4 regions of the Spinactinospora alkalitolerans genome follow, and region 3 is predicted to be linked to each of the others. Evidence: riboswitches for the same ligand, from Rfam matches in the RefSeq annotation. Region 3 holds a riboswitch; each other region holds the start of a gene.

Region 1 (2,192 bases), 4.5 Mb from region 3:
GCGCCCTGGTCGTAGGGCACCATCTGCCCTGAGGGGTAGCCGCCCGAGGGGACTCCGCCCTGCGCGTAGGGGTCCTGAGGGTGCGGAGTGCCGCCGGGCTGTCCGTAGTACGGGTCGCCGGAGCCCTGCTGGGGGTCGGGGTAATGGCTCATGCCGAGGATTCTTCCAAACCCGCAGGGCCCGCGGCACCGTTTGGGACCGATCCGGCGGCGACCGGTAGCGGCTCGGTCGCGCCTTCAGGACCCCTGTTCCCCGGGGGGCGGGAACGCGCGCTCGGCGGGGTCGCGCTGGCGGACGTTGCCCAGTTCCTCCTCCGGCGGGCTGGGGCTCCAGTCTTTCAGCCAGATGAACACGCGGTCCTCGCCGATGCTGGTGCACACGGGCCGGTCGAGGATGCGCCCGGCGCGCTCGGCTGCCTCGCGGGTGGCGTCGCGGTCGTCCTCGCCGCCGTAGTGGTAGGCGGTGGTGCCGTTGCGCTCCAGCCTGGCCGCGATCGCGCGGGCCGTCTCCTCGATGCGGTCGGCGTCTGCGGCCGGGGTGTCGGTGGTGGGGTGAACGTTGTCGGACATGGGGGGCTCCTTGACTGTTCGGTCCTACAATGCCCGATGCGTGGGCCTGTTGTCTCCCGCCCTTCTGCGAAGATGAGGGCGACGGCGCTGAGGAACACGGTGGGAATCCGTGGCTGTCTTCGCAACTGTGAAGGGGGAGCCGCCCCGCACGACGCCACTGCCGCACGCCGGTGGGAAGGCCGGGGCCGGCCGAGAAGCCTGAGCCAGGAGACTCCGCGCCGTCGCGCACCTGGGAGAGACCGGGACGGATCCGCCGGATCCGCCCCGACGAACCGCGAAAAGACGGTTCCCGACCGGAAGAAGGACCACGCGTGGCTACGATCCTGCTGCTGTCCACGGCCGACACCGAATTGCTCGCCGCCAGCGCCGCCGAAGCCGGCTACCGCACCGCGAACCCGGCGCGCACCGATCCCGATGAGGTCCCGGCCCTGCTGGAGGGGGTCGACGTCGCGGTGGTGCGCCTGCTGGGCGGGCGCGAGGCGTGGCCGCGCGGGCTCGACGCGCTGCGCGGCAGCGGGGTGCCGCTGGTGGCGCTGGGCGGCGAGGCCGCACCCGACGCCGAGCTGGTCGCGCTGTCGACCGTCCCTTCGGGGGTGGCCACCGACGCCCACGCCTACCTGTGCGAGGGCGGGGTCGGCAACCTCCGCCAGCTCGCCCGGTTCCTCTCCGACACCGTGCTGCTCACCGGCGAGGGGTTCGAGGCGCCGGAGAAGATGCCCGACCACGGCGTACACGGTGAGCGCGCGCAGCGGACGGACCGCCCGACGGTGGCGGTCGTCTTCTACCGCGCGCACGAGCTCTCCGGCAACACCGCGTTCATCGACACCCTGTGCGATGCGGTCGAGGCCGCGGGCGCCAACGCGCTGCCGGTGTTCTCCGGTTCGCTGCGGGGCCTGTCGCGCGAGACGTCCCCGGACCTGTTCGCCCTGCTCGACCGGGCCGATGCGATCATCACGACCGTGCTGGCGGCGGGCGGAGCGGCGAGCCGAGGAGCGAGCGGAGTGGGCGGCGGTCCTCGGAAGGCGTGGCGGGAACTCGGTGAGAGCCGTCCGCGGAGCGAGGGCGGAGGCGAGCGCGACCAGGAGCGCGGAGCGGTGGCGGCCGACGCCGGCGGCGGCGACGAGGACGCCTGGGACGCCGGCGCGCTCGCAGCCCTGGACATGCCGATCCTGCAGGGGCTGGTGCTGACCTCCGGCAGGGAGAAGTGGCGGGCCTCCGACGCCGCGCTGACGCCGATGGACGCCGGGATGCAGGTGGCCATCCCCGAGTTCGACGGCCGGCTGATCACCGTGCCGTTCTCGTTCAAGGAGACCGACCCGGCCAGCGGCATCCCGGTCTACGTCGCCGACCCCGAGCGCAGCGCGCGGGTGGCCGGCATCGCGGTGCGCCACGCCCGGCTGCGATCGGTGCCGCCGGCCGAGCGCCGCCTGGCCGTGGTGCTGTCCTCCTACCCGACCAAGCACTCCCGCGTCGGCAACGCCGTCGGCCTGGACACCCCGGCCTCGGCGGTGCGGCTGCTCCGCGAGCTGGCGGCGCGCGGCTACGACCTCGGCCCCGACGACGCGCTGTGGCGGGTGCCGGGACCGGAGGAGGACCGCCGCGCCGACGACGGCGACCCGCTGA
Region 2 (2,192 bases), 1.6 Mb from region 3:
CGCGGTGACCAGGTCCAGCCCGATCGCCTCGACGGCGGTGCGCTTGAGCGCGGCGACGGCGTCGGGGCCGATGGAGCCGAAGTAGGTCTGCACCAGCAGTCGGGGCCGTCCGGCGACGCGGCCGAGCCGGGCGTAGGCGCGTTCCAGTTCGGGCAGTGCGGCCCGCCCCGCATCGGTGGCCAGGATCGGCTCGTCGAGCTGGACCCAGCCCGCTCCGGCGGCGCCGAGCTCGTCGAGCAGGGCGGCGTAGCAGGCGAGCAGGTCGTCCAGGAGCTCCAGGGGCCGCCACCCCGGCGGTGCGTCAGCGGCCGGCTTGGCCAGCAGCAGGAAGGTGAGCGGGCCGACCAGCACCGGCCTGGTCTCCATGCCCAGCCCTCGCGCCTGGCAGTACTCCGAGAGCGGTTTGCGCCCGGCCAGGCGCGGCCGGGTGGCCGGCGAGAGCTCGGGCACCAGGTAGTGGTAGTTGGTGTCGAACCACTTCGTCATCTCCAGCGGCGGGACGTCGTCGGCGCCCCGGGCCATGGCGAAGTAGCGCGCCAGTTCGGCCTCGCGGCCGTCGCGCCCGGCGGCGACCCCGGCGAATCTCGGTGGGACCGCGTCGAACAGGACGGCGGTGTCCAGGACGTGGTCGTAGTAGGAGAACGTGTTGGACGGGATGTGCGCGATCCCGGCGTCGCGCAGCGCCTCCCAGACGGTGCGGCGCAGCCGGGCGCCGACCGCGTCCAGGGCCGGCGCGTCGATGCCGCCGGCCCAGAAGGACTCGGTGGCGCGCTTGAGCTCTCGGTCGGCCCCGATGCGGGGGTAGCCCAGAACGGTCGTCGTCATCGGGCACCGCCCCCCGCTGAAGTGCGGGCACGGGTTCTCATCAGCTTTTCTTCCCCTCGTCGAGCAGCCATGAGGTCCGGCCGCCGAGGAGGGGGCGGGCGCGCGGGCAGGGCGTGGGACGCGCCGCACCCGCCGTCACCCGGCCCTCCCTCGGGGCCGCGGACCACCGCGGGCGCGCGCTGCGTCCGCGGGCGGTGGCAGGTCTTCGGACTCGCGGGCGCGGCGCGGCGGCGTTTCGCCGCGCCTCCTACCGGCCGTCGCTTCCCGGGCGCGTTCGGCGCCCAGTGCTCGTGACGGCTGTCGTTCCCGCTCACCGCTGCGGGGCAGTCCCGGATTCGCACCGGGTTCCCTCTTGCGACACGTGGGGGCCGCGGCTCCCACGTGAACCAACCGCGATCGGCAGTATAGGCCGAGCCCTTCCGCAGGCACCGGCCGGCACCGGGGGTCCGCGGGCGCGGCGCCTCGATGCCGGCCGGCGGCGATTGTCCGGATGTGGTCGTGCGCCCCGATGATCCGGCGGCGGTGCGGCGCAGCGGGAGACCCGGCCCCTCCTGCGGTGGAGAAGGCCCACGTCACAGCAGCCTGGGGTGTTCGTCACCCGCGCCGGAAAAACGGCTGATGGGCCGGCCCCGCGCGTGCTGTCACCGGTATGGGCGTACCTGCCCACCCCGCCGAAGTCATACCCTCGTTCGATGGGCCGGATCGACACCACCGCGAACCTGTGCCGACCGGTCGGAGCCGGACCCCCCGCTCCCCTCCCGCGAAACACGGGTCGCCCCCTCATGATCTGACGAACGCGAAAGACTGCCGTCCCCTTGAAGAACCCTCCCGAGCCCCACCCGTCCTCCTGCGGAAGCACCGCGGCAAGCAGCATCAGGAACAGCACCGGCAGCGCCGCCCTCCGGGTCCGCGGCGGTCGCGGCGCCGTGCGCGCCTTCGGTGCCGCCGCCATCGCGGTCGCGGCCGTCCTGTTGGTCGGCGCGTGCTCGGAGGAGGGGAACGCCGAGCAGACCTCGGGCGGCGGGTCCGAGGAGCGCCCCAAGGCGACCGGCGCGCCCGAGGAGCTCACGGCCGTCGACCCCGAGCACGTGGTCGGCCTCGGCGAGGAGAGGTCCTCCGAGGACGGCGGCGTCGCGATCGACATCGCCTACCCCACCGTCCCCAACGCCGACCCGCTGAACGAGCGTCTGGGGGCGGTCACCGCCCGGGAGGCCGACGACTTCAAGGCGGCCAACCCCGGGGCGAAGAACCTCTCGATCTCCTGGGGCCTGACCGCGGCCGGCGACGACGTCGTGGGCGTGCGCCTCACCCAGGACGAGGAGGACTCCGAGGGGCCGCGCACCGGGTACTCCACGTACTGGTACGAC
Region 3 (2,192 bases):
CGGACCTCGTCGACGATCCGCACTTTGTCGGCGGGGGTGAGGATGTTCTCGGGCACGACCGGTTCGGCGAACGGAGGGGGCGGGAAGCGCGACGCGACGATCTCGTCGAAGCCGAACTCCAGCAGGTGCCGGGCGTAGAAGTCCGGCGACATCGTGATCACCAGGGACCGCTCGCCGCGGCGGCGGATGTCGGCGCAGACATCGGCGACGCCGGTGAGGAACGGGCTCGCCCGGAACGCCTCCTCGACCTGCGCCGCGGTGAGCTCCCTCCACAGGCTGTGGATCTCGCGGGCGAACCCCCGCGTGTCGATCACCCCGCCGGCGAACCGCTGCTCCAACTCGGTGAGCTCGGCGACGGTGCCGCGGACCCCGGCCACCTCAAGACTCGCCGTCGACCCGTTGAGCAGCGTGCCGTCCATGTCGAACACATGCAGAAACGTCATCGCGTCCCATTATCGCCTCCGTGAGGCACCAGCCGAACCAGCACGCCGATATCTTGAGGTTGTCGCGAGTGGTGGGCACCAGATGTAGTATCCCTTCCGCTGGTGGTTCACCCGGGGTGAGAGGTTCGGGTGAGGCAAGAGGGAACCCGGTGCGAATCCGGGACTGCCCCGCAGCGGTGAGCGGGAACGGAAGCCGTCTTGTGCACTGGGTGCCGCGCCATGGCGCCCGGGAAGCGACGGCCGGTAGGACGGGCCACGGGCCCGGTGCCCGCGAGTCCGAAGACCTGCCACCGGCGTGCGCGCGCGGCGCGCACCGCAACGGGGCCTCGAGGGTGGGCCGCCGCGAACCCGGTAGATCAGCGTGGGCCGTCGCAGCCCGCCCCGTTCGTGTGCGCTCCGACCTCGAAACCCCAACCGGTTTTCGTCTACCTGGTTGGAGCCACCATGACCCTCGACACCGACGTCGCCCCCTCGGCGGCGACGCCTCCCCCCCTCGGACCCGATGGACCGGGTCCGATTGGTGGTCGGGGAGGCCTGCGCGGGGCTGGACGGCGCCTCGGCCGAGACCGTCATCGCCGAGGCGCGGCGCAACCTCTACCCGGGCATCCGCCCCGACGAACTGGAGCTCGCGCTGGTCATGGCGGCGCGCGCGTTCGTCGAGGCCGACCCCGACTACTCCTACGCCAGCGCGCGCCTGCTCCTGGACAAGCTGCGCCGCGAGGCGCTGACCTTCCTCTCCGGCGGTTTCGACGAGGCCGACCAGGCGGCCATGGCCGACCGCTACGCCGGCTACCTCGCCGACTACGTCGCCCGCGGCGTCGAGCTGGAGCAGCTCGACCCCGAGCTCGCGGCGTTCGACCTCGCCCGCCTCGGCGCCGCGCTGCGCCCCGAGCGCGACCTGGACTTCACCTTCCTCGGCCTGCAGACCCTCTACGACCGCTACTTCCTGCACAGCGGAGGCGTCCGCTACGAGCTGCCGCAGGCGTTCTTCATGCGCGTCGCCATGGGGCTGGCGCTCAAGGAGGACGACCGGGAGGCCCGCGCGATCGAGTTCTACGAGCTGCTGTCCTCGTTCGACTTCATGTGCTCCACGCCGACGCTGTTCAACTCCGGCACCCGCCGCGCCCAACTGTCGTCGTGCTTCCTCACCACCGTCGAGGACGACCTCCAGGGCATCTTCCACGGCATCGGCAACAACGCGCTGCTGTCGAAGTACTCCGGCGGCCTCGGCAACGACTGGACCCCGGTGCGCGGCATGGGCGCCCACATCAAGGGCACCAACGGCCAGAGCCAGGGCGTCGTCCCGTTCCTGAAGATCGCCAACGACACCGCGGTGGCGGTGAACCAGTGCTTCGCGCCGGAGACATCGGTGTACACGGCCGATGGCGTCAAGGCGATCCGCGACGTGCGAATCGGCGATCTGGTCTTGGGGAAGAGCGGTCATTACCGCGAGGTAACGGAGGTTTTCGCCTACGACCAGACCGATCCGATGGTCGAAGTGGACATCAAGCATTCGATCGAGACGCTGAAGGTGACCGCGGGGCACCCGTTCCGCGCCATTCAGGGCGTTCAACTGGAGCAGTCGAACACCCGGACCCTGGAATGGCCGGCCAACGGCAAAGTGCGGCCTGAATGGGTGGAAGCGGGTGAGCTGAGCAAGGGCGACTACGTCGGCCAGGTCATCCCGAAGGAGGTCCTACCCGTCCAAGGGTTCACCGAGGACGATGCCCGGCTCTACGGGATCCTCCT
Region 4 (2,192 bases), 4.5 Mb from region 3:
ACCCGTCCTCGGTCCGCTCGTCCGCCGCGTCGCCCGCCGCCTCCTGCGCGGCACCGGACCCGGGCGGCCGCTCGCCGGGCGCGTCGCCGGACGGCGCGCCGCCGTCACCGGGAGACTCCCCCGACCCGGGGCCGCCGTCGTCAGGGCCGTCCGGGTCGTCCTCAGGGCCTTTTGGGTCCGCATCACCCGCCTGGTCCAGCGCCTCCCGCAGTCGGTCCTCGTCGAGGTCAGGAGCGTCGAAGGGGTCGCGGCGGCGCCGGTGCGGCAGCGCGAGGCGGGCGGCGTCGCGCACGTCGTCGGCGGTGACCTCGGCGTGGTCGCGCCACGCCGCGAGCGCCATGGCGGCGCGGGCGGTCACCAGGTCGGCGCGCAACCCGTCCACCTCGAAGGCGGCGCACACGGCGGTGACCTGGCGCAGGGCGGTGTCGGTGAGCACGACGCCGGGCAGCCGCTCGCGCGCCCGGCGGATGTGCCGGGCGAGCTCGGCCTCCTCCTCGGCGCGGGCGGCGGCGAACGCCTCGGGGTCGGCTTCGAAGGCCAGGCGCCGGCGCACCACCTCGGCGCGCTCGGCGGGGTCGCGGGTCGCCGCGACCTCGACGGTCAGGCCGAACCGGTCGAGCAGCTGCGGGCGCAGCTCGCCCTCCTCCGGGTTCATCGTCCCGACCAGCAGGAAGCGGGCGGCGTGCCGCACCGAGACACCCTCGCGCTCGACGTGGGAGGTGCCCATGGCCGCGGCGTCGAGCAGCAAGTCCACGAGGTGGTCGTGCAGCAGGTTGACCTCGTCGACGTAGAGCACGCCCCGGTGCGCCGCGGCGAGCAGGCCCGGTTCGAACGCCTTCACGCCTTCGGTGAGGGCCCGCTCGATGTCGAGGGAGCCGACGAGCCGGTCCTCGCTCGCGCCCACCGGCAGCTCCACGAGCCGGGCCGGGCGGGTCCGCGCCGCGGCCGTTCCGTCCGCCTCCGCCGGATGCGGGCCGTCCGGGCACTCGGGATCGGGAGCCGCGGGGTCGCAGGCGAACCGGCATCCGGTGACGGCGGCCAGGTCGGGCAGCAGCGCAGCCAGCGCGCGCACGACGGTCGACTTCGCGGTGCCCTTCTCGCCGCGCACCAGCACGCCGCCGACGGCGGGCGAGACGGCGTTGAGCAGCAGCGCGAGCTTGAGGTCGGCCATCCCGACGACCGCACTGAAGGGGTAGCGGACAGCGCTCACGGGGGTCCTTTCCTTCCGGGTCTCCACGCCCGTACGGTTGGGTCGCGGTGCCGGGCAGTCTCCTGGCTCCCAGATCGCCGCTCCTCCGCGGCCTTCCCACCGGCGTCGCCGGCAGTGGCGCTGATCGCGGGTTCACTCCCTGGTCACAGTGGCGGGACCGTCCCGGATTCGCACCGGGTTCCTGCCATGGGCACCGCGTCCCAGCATGACACACCGGTCGGGACGGGCCGCCCGCCCGGGTGGACTCGCCGATACCTGTGAGCGAGGACGGCCTCCTGTCCGTACCTCCCTTCGGTCGGTACCTTGCCCTGGAACCATGGAGATGGACGAGAGTTGCCCAACCGGGCCGCGGGAATCGGCAAGATACCCCCTGGTCCGGGTCGAGCCGGTCCGGCTGTCATGGAATGCGGACCGCCCGATCGCACCTGCAGGAGCGCCCATGCACGAGGAGATCACCTACCGCTCGGCCCGGGAGCTGGCGCGGATGCTGCGCGCCCGGGAGGTGTCGGCCCGCGAGGTGGTCGGGGCGCACCTGGACCGGATCGCGGCGGTCAACCCCGCGGTCAACGCGGTGGTGACGGTGTGCGCGGAGCGGGCGATGGCCGAGGCCGCCGCCGCCGACGAGCGCCTGGCCTCCGGCGCCGGGGTCGGCCCGCTGCACGGCCTGCCGATCGCGCACAAGGACACCCACGAGACCGCGGGCGTGCGCACCACGTTCGGCTCGCCGGTCTTCGCCGACCACGTGCCCGAACGCGACGAGCTGATCGTGGAGCGGATGCGCGCCGCGGGGGCCATCACGATCGGCAAGACCAACGTGCCGGAGTTCGCGGCCGGATCGCACACCTTCAACCCGATCTTCGGGACCACCCGCAACCCCTACGACACCGCCAAGTCGGCCGGCGGCAGCAGCGGCGGGGCCGCCGCCGCGCTCGCCGCGGGGATGCACCCGCTCGCCGACGGCTCCGACATGGGCGGCTCCCTG

What was found. A riboswitch is a leader RNA that binds a small molecule or an ion and turns the genes downstream of it on or off. The one in region 3 is predicted to bind cobalamin.
Region 1: it holds a riboswitch for cobalamin, as region 3 does, so the genes downstream of both, cobN (cobaltochelatase subunit CobN) here and HDA32_RS27040 (ribonucleoside-diphosphate reductase subunit alpha) in region 3, are expected to answer to the same signal.
Region 2: it holds a riboswitch for cobalamin, as region 3 does, so the genes downstream of both, metE (5-methyltetrahydropteroyltriglutamate--homocysteine S-methyltransferase) here and HDA32_RS27040 (ribonucleoside-diphosphate reductase subunit alpha) in region 3, are expected to answer to the same signal.
Region 4: it holds a riboswitch for cobalamin, as region 3 does, so the genes downstream of both, HDA32_RS06865 (VWA domain-containing protein) here and HDA32_RS27040 (ribonucleoside-diphosphate reductase subunit alpha) in region 3, are expected to answer to the same signal.

The regions. Positions count from the first base shown of each region.
Region 1 is NZ_JACCCC010000001.1:1,521,452-1,523,643, forward strand. Features, by position in the region: gene HDA32_RS06810 (hypothetical protein) at 1-152, opposite strand, end outside; gene HDA32_RS06815 (hypothetical protein) at 237-569, opposite strand; cobalamin riboswitch at 659-783, shown strand; gene cobN (cobaltochelatase subunit CobN) at 881-2,192, shown strand, end outside.
Region 2 is NZ_JACCCC010000001.1:4,486,004-4,488,195, forward strand. Features, by position in the region: gene metE (5-methyltetrahydropteroyltriglutamate--homocysteine S-methyltransferase) at 1-825, opposite strand, end outside; cobalamin riboswitch at 1,005-1,232, opposite strand; gene HDA32_RS19895 (polysaccharide deacetylase family protein) at 1,752-2,192, shown strand, end outside.
Region 3 is NZ_JACCCC010000001.1:6,047,441-6,049,632, forward strand. Features, by position in the region: gene HDA32_RS27035 (HAD family hydrolase) at 1-443, opposite strand, end outside; cobalamin riboswitch at 530-749, shown strand; gene HDA32_RS27040 (ribonucleoside-diphosphate reductase subunit alpha) at 946-2,192, shown strand, end outside.
Region 4 is NZ_JACCCC010000001.1:1,537,554-1,539,745, reverse strand. Features, by position in the region: gene HDA32_RS06865 (VWA domain-containing protein) at 1-1,171, opposite strand, end outside; cobalamin riboswitch at 1,246-1,430, opposite strand; gene HDA32_RS06860 (amidase) at 1,650-2,192, shown strand, end outside.